3 linked regions of the Alkalihalophilus pseudofirmus genome follow. The protein of the gene in region 3 interacts with the protein of the main gene of each other region in a pairwise test. Links are inferred from orthologs where the notes say so. Each region holds a gene or a part of one and is shown on either strand. Other genes may lie near its edges.

Evidence for each region. The genes of interacting proteins can lie anywhere in the genome.
Region 1: the proteins of dnaX (region 3) and dnaE interact in binary tests that used the Escherichia coli proteins (3 or more experiments, as listed by UniProt). The link is inferred for Alkalihalophilus pseudofirmus from one-to-one orthologs.
Region 2: the proteins of dnaX (region 3) and licT interact in binary tests that used the Escherichia coli proteins (3 or more experiments, as listed by UniProt). The link is inferred for Alkalihalophilus pseudofirmus from one-to-one orthologs.

What each region holds. Positions count from the first base shown.
Region 1 is NZ_CP117835.1:3,230,902-3,234,803, reverse strand. What follows is about bases 1-3,897. They hold dnaE (DNA polymerase III subunit alpha), read left to right. Parts: upstream 1-343; coding sequence 344-3,697; downstream 3,698-3,897. Other genes in these bases: ytrH (sporulation membrane protein YtrH), read right to left, coding at 1-89. UniProt on the Escherichia coli protein: DNA polymerase III is a complex, multichain enzyme responsible for most of the replicative synthesis in bacteria. This DNA polymerase also exhibits 3' to 5' exonuclease activity. The alpha chain is the DNA polymerase catalytic subunit.
Region 2 is NZ_CP117835.1:1,313,226-1,316,154, reverse strand. The notes cover bases 6-2,929. They hold licT (BglG family transcription antiterminator LicT), read right to left. Parts: upstream 1,926-2,929; coding sequence 1,086-1,925; downstream 6-1,085. Other genes in these bases: PQ478_RS06770 (PTS sugar transporter subunit IIA), read right to left, coding at 2,112-2,630; PQ478_RS06780 (carbohydrate kinase family protein), read right to left, coding at 116-1,060. UniProt on the Escherichia coli protein: Mediates the positive regulation of the beta-glucoside (bgl) operon by functioning as a transcriptional antiterminator. This is an RNA-binding protein that recognizes a specific sequence located just upstream of two termination sites within the operon.
Region 3 is NZ_CP117835.1:29,876-33,107, reverse strand. The notes cover bases 143-3,106. They hold dnaX (DNA polymerase III subunit gamma/tau), read right to left. Parts: upstream 2,486-3,106; coding sequence 800-2,485; downstream 143-799. Other genes in these bases: tadA (tRNA adenosine(34) deaminase TadA), read right to left, coding at 2,974-3,106; PQ478_RS00135 (YbaB/EbfC family nucleoid-associated protein), read right to left, coding at 470-781; recR (recombination mediator RecR), read right to left, coding at 143-458. Outside these bases: more of recR, read right to left, coding at 1-142; more of tadA, read right to left, coding at 3,107-3,232. UniProt on the Escherichia coli protein: Part of the beta sliding clamp loading complex, which hydrolyzes ATP to load the beta clamp onto primed DNA to form the DNA replication pre-initiation complex.

The DNA of each region.
Region 1 (3,902 bases), 3.2 Mb from region 3 along the record:
CCAATTCCACCTATAATTGCACCGCCGACAATGACACCAAATGCGACAAAATAATCAATAATTAAATTTGCGAGAAGGTCACGATCCATATTGCTTTCCCACATCCTTTATCAGGTTGTCCTGACCATTTTATATACTATATAAATGAGGAATACGTTTTATGCTTGATCTGGTTAAATTACTAAAAACGAATGGGCTGACAAGATGAGTAGAAAATAGACATCGTTAAATAAAAATGCAAAGCTATGGTGTCTTAAATCGAATGCGTACTATAATAAAGAAGATAAATGAAACAAGATTATATAGGAGCTTTAGTTCGTTAAGAAAGAGAGAAGGTGAAACGGTGAACTTGCTTCATACAAATGTTTATAGTGAATACAGTTTGCTTTCCTCGACGAATCGTATTAAGGAGCTGGTGAGTAAAGCAAAAGAGACAGGTTTCACTGCGCTTGCATTAACAGACAAAGGGAATATGTTTGCGGCCGTCCCTTTTTATAAAGCCTGCTTGGAAACGGGGATCAAGCCTGTAATAGGTTTAGAGATACCTATTAAAGACAATGAGCACAGCGGTTCATTAAGACTGCTAGCTAAAAATACCACAGGATATAAGAGCTTATTAAAGATTTCGACCCTTCTTCAAACAGAGGACAACCTACGTGCTGGATTAGCACCCGATGACTTACGTTCGCGTATTAATGATTGCATCATCATTATTCCTTATGACAGTCCGATGCATCAATTGATCAAGGCAGGAGATGTAGAAGCAGCAAAAGAATGGTGTGTGCGCTGGATCACACGTTCCAAAAAAGAGGATTGGTATATCGACCTTGCTGGACATCCTGATAGAGAAAGTCACCATTGGGAAGCGGTTTCTCAATTTGCATCGCGCTTTAACTTGAAACTATGCGGGTCTAACCCTGTTCGATTTACAAGTAAGGAGCATTATGAAGCGTATGCGGCAGTTAGAGCGATACGTGAGGGGAAAACGATTCACCTTGAGGACGAGGGACACGCTGAAAGGTCATTTTATTTAAAGAGTAAAGAAGAGTTAAAGCAATCATTTTCGTTGGTTCCTGCTGCTTTAAGCGGGTTAGGAGAAATCGTTGAACAATGCAACATTACGATCGATTTAGACCAGCGTTATTTACCTGCCTATCCTTTTACAAAGAGTGAGCCTGCAAAAGAAGTGCTGAAAAAAGCATGCTTGGAGGGTGCTAACAAGAGGTTCAACCACACCATCACAGATGAGGTAAGAAGAAGGCTTGAAAAAGAATTAGCAGTCATTGACCAAATGGGATTCAATGATTACTTTTTAATCGTTGCAGATTTTATGCAACATGCAAGAAAACGAAACATGATGACAGGCCCGGGGCGAGGTTCTGCTGCAGGGTCTTTGACAGCTTATGTGTTATATATAACAGATGTAAATCCGCTGAAATACGATCTCTTATTTGAACGATTTCTTAATCCTGAACGAATTTCACTCCCAGATATTGATATTGATTTCCCAGATCATAGAAGAGATGAGGTTATTCAATATGTACAGGAGAAATACGGCTCAGATCATGTGGCGCAAATTGCTACGTTTGGTACGCTGGCAGCCAGGGCTGCGATAAGAGATACAGGAAAGGCACTCTCTTGTGACTCTTTTTTAATTGAAAAGGTTGCGAAACTCATCCCTTCAACACCTGGAATTACAATTAAAAAAGCAATGGAACAAGAGAGAGGGTTACAACAAATAAGAAATGATTCAGAGGATGCAAACAAACTCCTCACGATTGCAGAATCAATCGAAGGTCTGATGAGACATGTGTCTACTCACGCAGCAGGTGTCGTTATAAGTCCTGTTCCATTAACAGAGCTTGTCGCTTTGCAAAAAGGGCAAGGACCCGTTCGGTTGACGCAAGCAACGATGGGTATTGTAGAGGAAATTGGATTAGTGAAATTTGATTTTCTCGGATTACGTAATTTAACTTTGCTGGAGCGAGTTCTTTCTATTATAGAACAGGAATCAGGAAGAAGAGTGGATATTCATTCCATTCCTTGGGATGATGTGAAAGCCTATGAACTTTTAGCGAAGGGTGATACAACAGGAGTATTTCAGCTAGAGTCTCAGGGGATGAGAAGAGTCCTGCGCTCTCTTATGCCGACAGAATTTGAAGATATCGTGGCAGTGAATGCTCTCTACCGGCCGGGTCCGATGGATTATATTCAAGTGTATATTAACGGAAAACATAAGAAAGCCCCCATTAATGATATACATGAGGAATTAACTCCAATCCTTGGAAAAACATACGGCGTCATTGTTTATCAAGAACAAATTATGCAAATTGCTGTTAAAATGGCTGGCTTTTCACTAGCCCATGCTGACTTATTGAGACGAGCAATTAGTAAAAAAAACAAAGCCGATTTAGAAAAAAGCCGTGAAGATTTTCTAAAAGGTGCCAAAGAAAAAGGATATAACGAAGACATAGCGAATAAAGTATTTCAACTCATCGAACGATTTGCGAATTATGGGTTTAATAGAAGTCATGCTGTTGCATACAGTATGATCAGTTATCAACTTGCCTATTTGAAAGCCCATTTTCCGACTGCCTTTTATACAGCTTTACTATCGAGTGTATGGAATACCCCAGAAAAGCTGACGGAATTACTTCAAGAGACTAAAAAGAGGAAGATTGACATCATGCCTCCAAGTATCTCGAAAAGTGGTTTGTTGTTTACTCTTGAAGATCATGGCCACACTGTTCGTTTTGGCCTTCTGCCGGTTAGTCATGTAGGGGTGCAGGCGGCAAAGCATATCATTGATACAGCCAGAGAGGAGCCATATAAAGATTTATTTGATTACTGTGTGAGAGTTAATCAGCGCATCGTTAATCGGCGCGCTACTGAAAATTTAATCAAAGCTGGGGCCATGGATGAATGGGGGGAAGATCGTGCGACCCTCTTATATAACCTTGATCAAGCGTATTCTTTTGCTGAGAAAGTACTATCTTTCCAAGATGAAATGGCTGGCTTGTTTACGTTAGATATTGAAACCCCTCAGTATGAACACGTTGACTCTTTATCTCTGCAAGAAAAGCTTTCTTTTGAACAAGAAGCTCTTGGTGTCTATGTATCGGGGCATCCGATAGAGCAAGTAAGCGATGTGTTAGCTAAATATCAACGTGTGCCAATCGCAGATATGATTCAAGACCCAAAAGGTCAAGAGCGTAAACGATTGAGAATTGCAGGCATGGTGTCTAGCTTGAAAAAAATCACGACAAAAAAAGGAGATCCAATGGCCTTTTTGGAGGCTGCAGACGAATCTGGCCATTGTGAAGTGGTTGTTTTCCCAGATGTGTGGAAACAATACGGAACGATGATAAGAGAAGATGAGCTTCTTTTCATGGAAGGGTCATTTGATCATACACGTGACAAGCCTCAATTCCTCCTAAAAAGGAGTGTACTTGTTCAATCGATTGTCGCTTCAGCTCCTAAAGAAAAGGTGTTATACCTTAAATTAAAAGATCAATCGCTGCTGCCGGATGTAAAGAAACTGCTGATAGGTGATGAAGGGGCTACAAAAGTCATTACCTATTTGGAGAAGGAGAGACAAACAATACAGATGCAGCCTGTTTATGAGGTGGGGCCTAGCGAAGAGTGCATGAATCATTTAATGGAACTGCTTGGCAGGGAGCAAGTTGTGTTGAAATGACGCATCTTCCGTTTACACGATATGATAAATGAACCATATGAATAAGCGGTCTTAGATAAGGGGCTCGTAAAGGCTTTCAAGTAATTACCCCCTTGTTGATCGATTTAGTTTTGTTTATAATTAAGAATGATTTTGGTGGTCAGACCAATTTTCTGTTCTGTCGATCATGAAATTGGACAAGTGATAAAAATAAAAAAAACGGTCT
Region 2 (2,929 bases), 1.3 Mb from region 3 along the record:
AAAAGAGCTGTTCTAGGTTGAACAGCTCCTTCTTTTGTCTTATAAAATTAGATCAGCCAACGCTACGATCGGCTTATTTTCCATAAAAATACATTAAGATTACCTGACACACACTCTACTTTTGTAATGTAGCTTTCACTTCATCAAGCGTAGGAAGGGCAGTCATTGCCCCTCTTGTAGAAGCCGCAAGCGCCCCTGATACCGAAGCAAACTCAACAATTTCCTTCCACTGATCAAGAGCAATCTCTCCTAGAGCAGTATTTCTTTCGCTCAGTTGATATAAGATTCCTGAAACAAAAGCATCCCCTGCTCCTGTAGTGTCAACTGTTTCAACTTTCATTGCCGGCACATGAATCGTTTCATTATCAACATGTACATAACTCCCCTTGCTGCCATAAGTAACAAGCAACACTGGAATGTTGTACTTTGAAAGCTTTTTTATACCTGCTTCAAGTTCTGTTTCACCAGTCAAAAATGTAAGTTCCTCGTCTGAGATTTTCACAATGCTTGCTTCTTTTAACATTGAACTAATCGTTTCTCTCGCGTCCTTTTCTGACGGCCATAACCCTAATCTTAAGTTAGGGTCATATGACACAATCATATTTTGCTCCTTAGCCATTTTTACTGCTTGTAGAGTAGCACTTCTGCTCGGCTCGGAAATCATTGAAATGGACCCATAATGAAGAACATTATGTCCTGTAAATAACTCGGAATCTAAGTTATCTATTGAAAGAAAACGATCTGCACTAGGATCAATATAAAAGCTGAAATTACGCTCACCCGATTCATCTAACGTTACAAAAACGACTCCAGTTCTTGCTTCCTCAGTTAAGATCATAGAAGTAACATCTACCCCGTGGCTTTGCAACGTTTCTTTAAGGAACTCTCCCAATACATCTTGCCCAACTTTACCAACAAAGGTGGATTTCGCACCTAATTTAGCTGCTGCAACAGCCACATTTGCCGGAGCACCGCCAGGACTTTTTTGATAAGTGATATTCTCTTTGTCTAATGGAATAAAATCAATTAATGCTTCACCTAAGGATATAATCCCTTTCATATTCAATCACACCTTATTTTTTTCTTTAACTTCGTTCTTTTTTATCAATTCGTTGAATGTGTAATGTTAAATAAACAAGTTCTGATGAGGGAAGGTCCTGTTCCAAACGATCCTTTACATGATCTCTCAGCAGCAAGGCCGTTTGATAGGATCTGTTGTATTTCTCCTTTACAAGCGCATGCATGTCTGGGTCTACATCTTGAAACGGTTCATTTTCTACTACTCGTTTCAAAGCGAAATTTAAGTGAGTCATTAATCGTTGATATGATATCGAGTCTTCTTCAACTTTGACTTGCAGTGTATTTTCAATTAATGAAATGAGCTCATGAAGGATAACGGTTGTATTCATCACTTCATTCATGGTAGAGGCATTCATCTTGGCTGTATGAATGTGAAGAGCTAAATGTCCTGCTTCATCTTCCGGTAATCGAACACCCGTTTTTTCGAAAACCAAGTCGACAGCCCATTTACCAATATCAAATTCAGCAGGGTACAGTGCTTTAATTTCGTGTAATAATTTATTATGTAGGCTGAATCCCTGTTTTATACGTTCAATGGCAAACGAAAGATGATCGGCTAAAGCCACATGAACATGCTCATTTAGACTGGCTTTTAACTTCTTCTCGGCATACGAAATGATTTGCTCAGCTAAAGAAATATGTGCTTCAGGCAGCATATTGAGCATTTGAGTAAATTTTTCATATTCATTCTTATCTTTCATGACAAACACTTTCTCAATTTTCTCAGGGTTAATTAAATCATTCTTCCGCTTACCAAAAGCTAATCCAGAGCCCATAACAATAATTTCTTCTTGCCCCTCTTTTACGACCACTACATTATTATTTAACACTTTATTAATCTTCATCATCATGCTCCCTAATTAATCCGCCATCAACAATATATCATCCGAATAACACCCTACCATTGTAACGAAATGAAACGAAAAGCGAAAGTGAATGCTTTGGCATTGCAGGTAAATGAGGGGAGCAGATGTAAAAAAAGTGAAGCTGTTTGACGGCTTCACTTTTCTTATTCAACTATTAATTTAAGATTAGCCCTTCATCTTTAATGTAAGAAGAGGAGTTTCACCTGCAACCACATCGGTTGCTGTTTCTTTGATGACGCTATCTAGGTCGTCTTGATTTGTAACAACAATTGGCGTAATGATGCTTGCCGCTTTTTCTTTTACAAGTGCAAGGTCAAAGTCAACTAAAGGATCTCCTACTTTCACTTTATCTCCTTCTTTAACATGAGCTGTGAAACCTTCACCTTTCATATTGACCGTTTCAAGACCAATGTGAAGTAAGATCTCTGCTCCGCCTGGCGTTTTGATTCCAATCGCATGTTTTGTCGGGAAAACCTGCATGATTTCTCCTGATACAGGAGCAACAACTGTTCCATTAGCAGGTTCCACGGCAACACCGTCACCCATCATTTTCTCTGCAAAAGTTGGGTCTGGAACATTTTCAATAGCAACATATTTCCCCGTCATTGGAGAGTGAACAATTTCTTGAGTTGGTTGAACTGGTGCTGCTTCCTTCTTATCTAGTCCGAATAATTTTTTTAACATGTTAAATACACCTCTCAATTAATTTCATAATTACTAATTACATGACTGGAAATGATGCTTTTTTTCAGGAAATAGAAAAAGACCTAAAAAAACGCATAAAGATAGCTTAGTGCTCCCCATTCGTTTCTCAAGGTCTTGCCTGATCTAATCAGTTACAATCCTGCCATATTCATTTCGCTAACACATTTTAATATGAACAATAGACCTTGTCAAATGATCTCGCTTAGGGGAAGCGTTGTTTGTACTATTCCCTTGTTTACCATTTCTCAAACAAGAAAACATCTCATGCCTGGATTTAT
Region 3 (3,232 bases):
GCCGTTGCTTCCCCTTCAATAGTCGGGTTGGTAGCAATGATTACCTCTTGAATGGTGTCGTCTTGCAGTCGCTTTAATAGTTCTGGGATTTTGACATCCTCAGGTCCTATGCCGTCCATTGGAGAGATCGCACCATGTAAGACATGGTAATGACCACGATACTCCTTCATCTTTTCCATAGCGATCACATCTTTCGCTTCTTGGACAACACAAACCATAGAATCATCTCGATGTTTATCCTCACATATACGGCAAGGGTCCGTATCAGTAATATTATGACAAACCGAGCAATACGTTAAATTCCGCTTAGCATTTACAAGAGCTTTTGCGAAATCTAAGACATCATCTTCCTTCATATCTAAAACAAAGAAAGCCAGGCGGCTCGCCGTTTTCGGTCCGATACCTGGCAGTTTCATAAATCCTTCAATTAACTTTGCGATTGGTTCTGGATATTGCAAAGCAAAACCTCCTAGAACATTCCTGGGATGTTCATTCCTTTTGTGAATTTACCCATATCTTGCTCAACAAGCTCATCTACTTTTTTCAATGCTTCATTTGTAGCTGCTAGAATTAGATCTTGAAGCATATCAATATCATCTGGATCTACAACATCTTCAGAGATTTGCACATCTACAATACGCTTATCTCCACTAGCAATGACTGTCACCATACCGCCGCCAGCCGTTGCTTCAACTGTCTTTTCTTTTAATTCTTCCTGCGCCTTCATCATTTGCTTTTGCATTTTTTGCATTTGCTTCATCATACTACCCATGTTTTTCATAATAAGATCCTCCTTGTTTTAACCGTCTATTATTTCGACTAGATCTGCACCTACTAATTTGAGTGCTTCGTCTACAACAGGGTCACTCTCACTCTCTCCCCCGCGCTGTTCCTTCATATACTCTTCCTTCAACCTATCCCACTGAGTTTGAAGCAGTGTCATAAAGGTCACTTGAGTGGAGAATATCTGCTGAAACACCTCTTCTAAAAATGGACGGAACTTTGTATCCATCATATCACGATGCATTTCATTTTGAAACGCTAGAAGGATGAAGCCTTCAGCAGCTGCAACTGGACGGCTGTCACTCAACCAGGCATGTGCAGGAATATTTTGAGCTTTCACTTGTTCCATTACAGAACCCCACTGCCCTGTAACCTTTTGAAGCTCCTGCTTACTCGCTCCCTTAAGAAGCTCTTTTACTTTAGATGTATTTACTCTCGTTTGAGGAATTTGCTTTTTCGGCCGTCTTACCGACTGTTGAGGTGCGCTATCCCCCATAGTTGATGGGGTACCGCCTCCTGCTTGAAGCTGCTTCACTACTTTTTCAAGGGAAATAATTTTTGCCTCTAGCTGCTTAACGGTTTCTGACTTAACTTCACTACCGGCAGAAGATTCGCTTGGACGCTGATTCACTAACCTTATTAAGGCCATCTCGAGAATCACTTTCGGATGGGTAGACCATTTCATCTCTTGCACCGAGCCATTCAAAACCTCAATCGCTTGATACAGCCAAGGGAAGTCAAATTGTTCGCTTAGAGAAACAGCTATATCTCCCGAATCTGCTCTTTCTAATAAATCTTTCGAATCAGGAGCCGTTTTACATAACAGCAAATCTCTCATGTAGTAGATAAGATCTTCTAAAATACGGCCAGGTTCTTTCCCATCTCTTACAAGCTGATCAAGTGATTCAAGAACGACCGCCGAATCTTTATTTGCCACTGCTTCCACCAAATTAACTAAAACTTGTTCTGAGACAGCGCCTGTGATCGCTAGAACATCTTCTAATGTTAACGGACCTTCAGCATAAGAGATCGCTTGGTCAAGCAAACTCAATGCATCACGCATTCCTCCATCAGCGGCTCGGGCGATCATATTCAGAGCCTCATCATCTACTTCTATCCCATCATGCAAGAGTATCTGATTCATCCGTCCTACAATGGCCGTATTCGGGATTCGTTTGAAGTCAAAGCGCTGACATCTTGAAATAATCGTTAACGGAATTTTATGAGGTTCAGTTGTCGCTAAAATGAAGATAACATGACCAGGAGGTTCTTCTAATGTTTTCAATAAAGCATTAAATGCACCAGTAGAAAGCATGTGAACCTCATCGATGATGTATACCTTGTAAGGCACTTCATTAGGCGCAAACTTAACCTTATCCCTAATATCACGAATTTCATCTACTCCGTTATTTGATGCTGCATCAATCTCCATCACATCTACAATTGCACCTGAGGTGATCCCTTTACAGGCAGCACATTCATTGCACGGCTCTGCCACGGGGGCCTTCTCGCAGTTGATTGCTTTAGAAATGATTTTTGCAGCACTTGTTTTACCTGTCCCGCGTGGTCCTGAAAACAAATAAGCGTGGGAAAACTTATTTTGCAATAAAGCATTTTGAAGCGTTTTCGTTATATGTTCCTGTCCAACAACATCTCTTAATTGCTGCGGACGCCATACGCGGTATAATGCTTGATAGCTCATTGATTCCCACTCCTTCTTCACTTACTACTCCATATTATACTGATTTAAAAGATGATAATAAAGTATCTTAAGGGGGATACCTATAAAAAAACCCAATAAAAAAACAACCGCAAAAGCAGTTGTTATCTTATGTATATAATACCGTGCACCTTTCTTCGATAGTGCCACCCTAAGCGTTACCTAAGCAGTTAGCTCGGCCCAGGCTGCTCCACGGCACACGGAAGGGGCCACTTACTGCTGCTTCCTTCCGGACCTGACAGGGTTCGTGGGTTTCCGTTGCGTGGAACCCAAGCGTCAACACCACTTACTTAGGTCAGACCTTACGATGACAAAACCTCGGAAAGGGATTCAGTCCCGCTACAGCGGATTGCGGGTACAGGGCACCGCTACCTCCCCACCTAGCACGGCAAATTGTATAACGTTGTTAGGCGTCTTACTGACGCATTTCCTAGTATAGTTTGTTTGAGGAGAAATTGCAAGTGTAAGAATTAGGAAGCTCCATTTCTTTTCGCTTCCTTTCTTTTTGCTCTAAGCTTTCGAAAAAAGGTGGTAAGCCTTTCTCCACACTCTGTTTCTAAACACCCGCTTACCACTTCTGCACGATGATTAAATCGCGGTTCGTCCAGCAGGTTCATTAACGTTCCTGCACAGCCAGCCTTAGGGTCTGCTGCACCATATACTACAAGATCTAACCGAGACTGTACAATGGCCCCTGCGCACATTGGGCATGGTTCAAGCGTTACATAA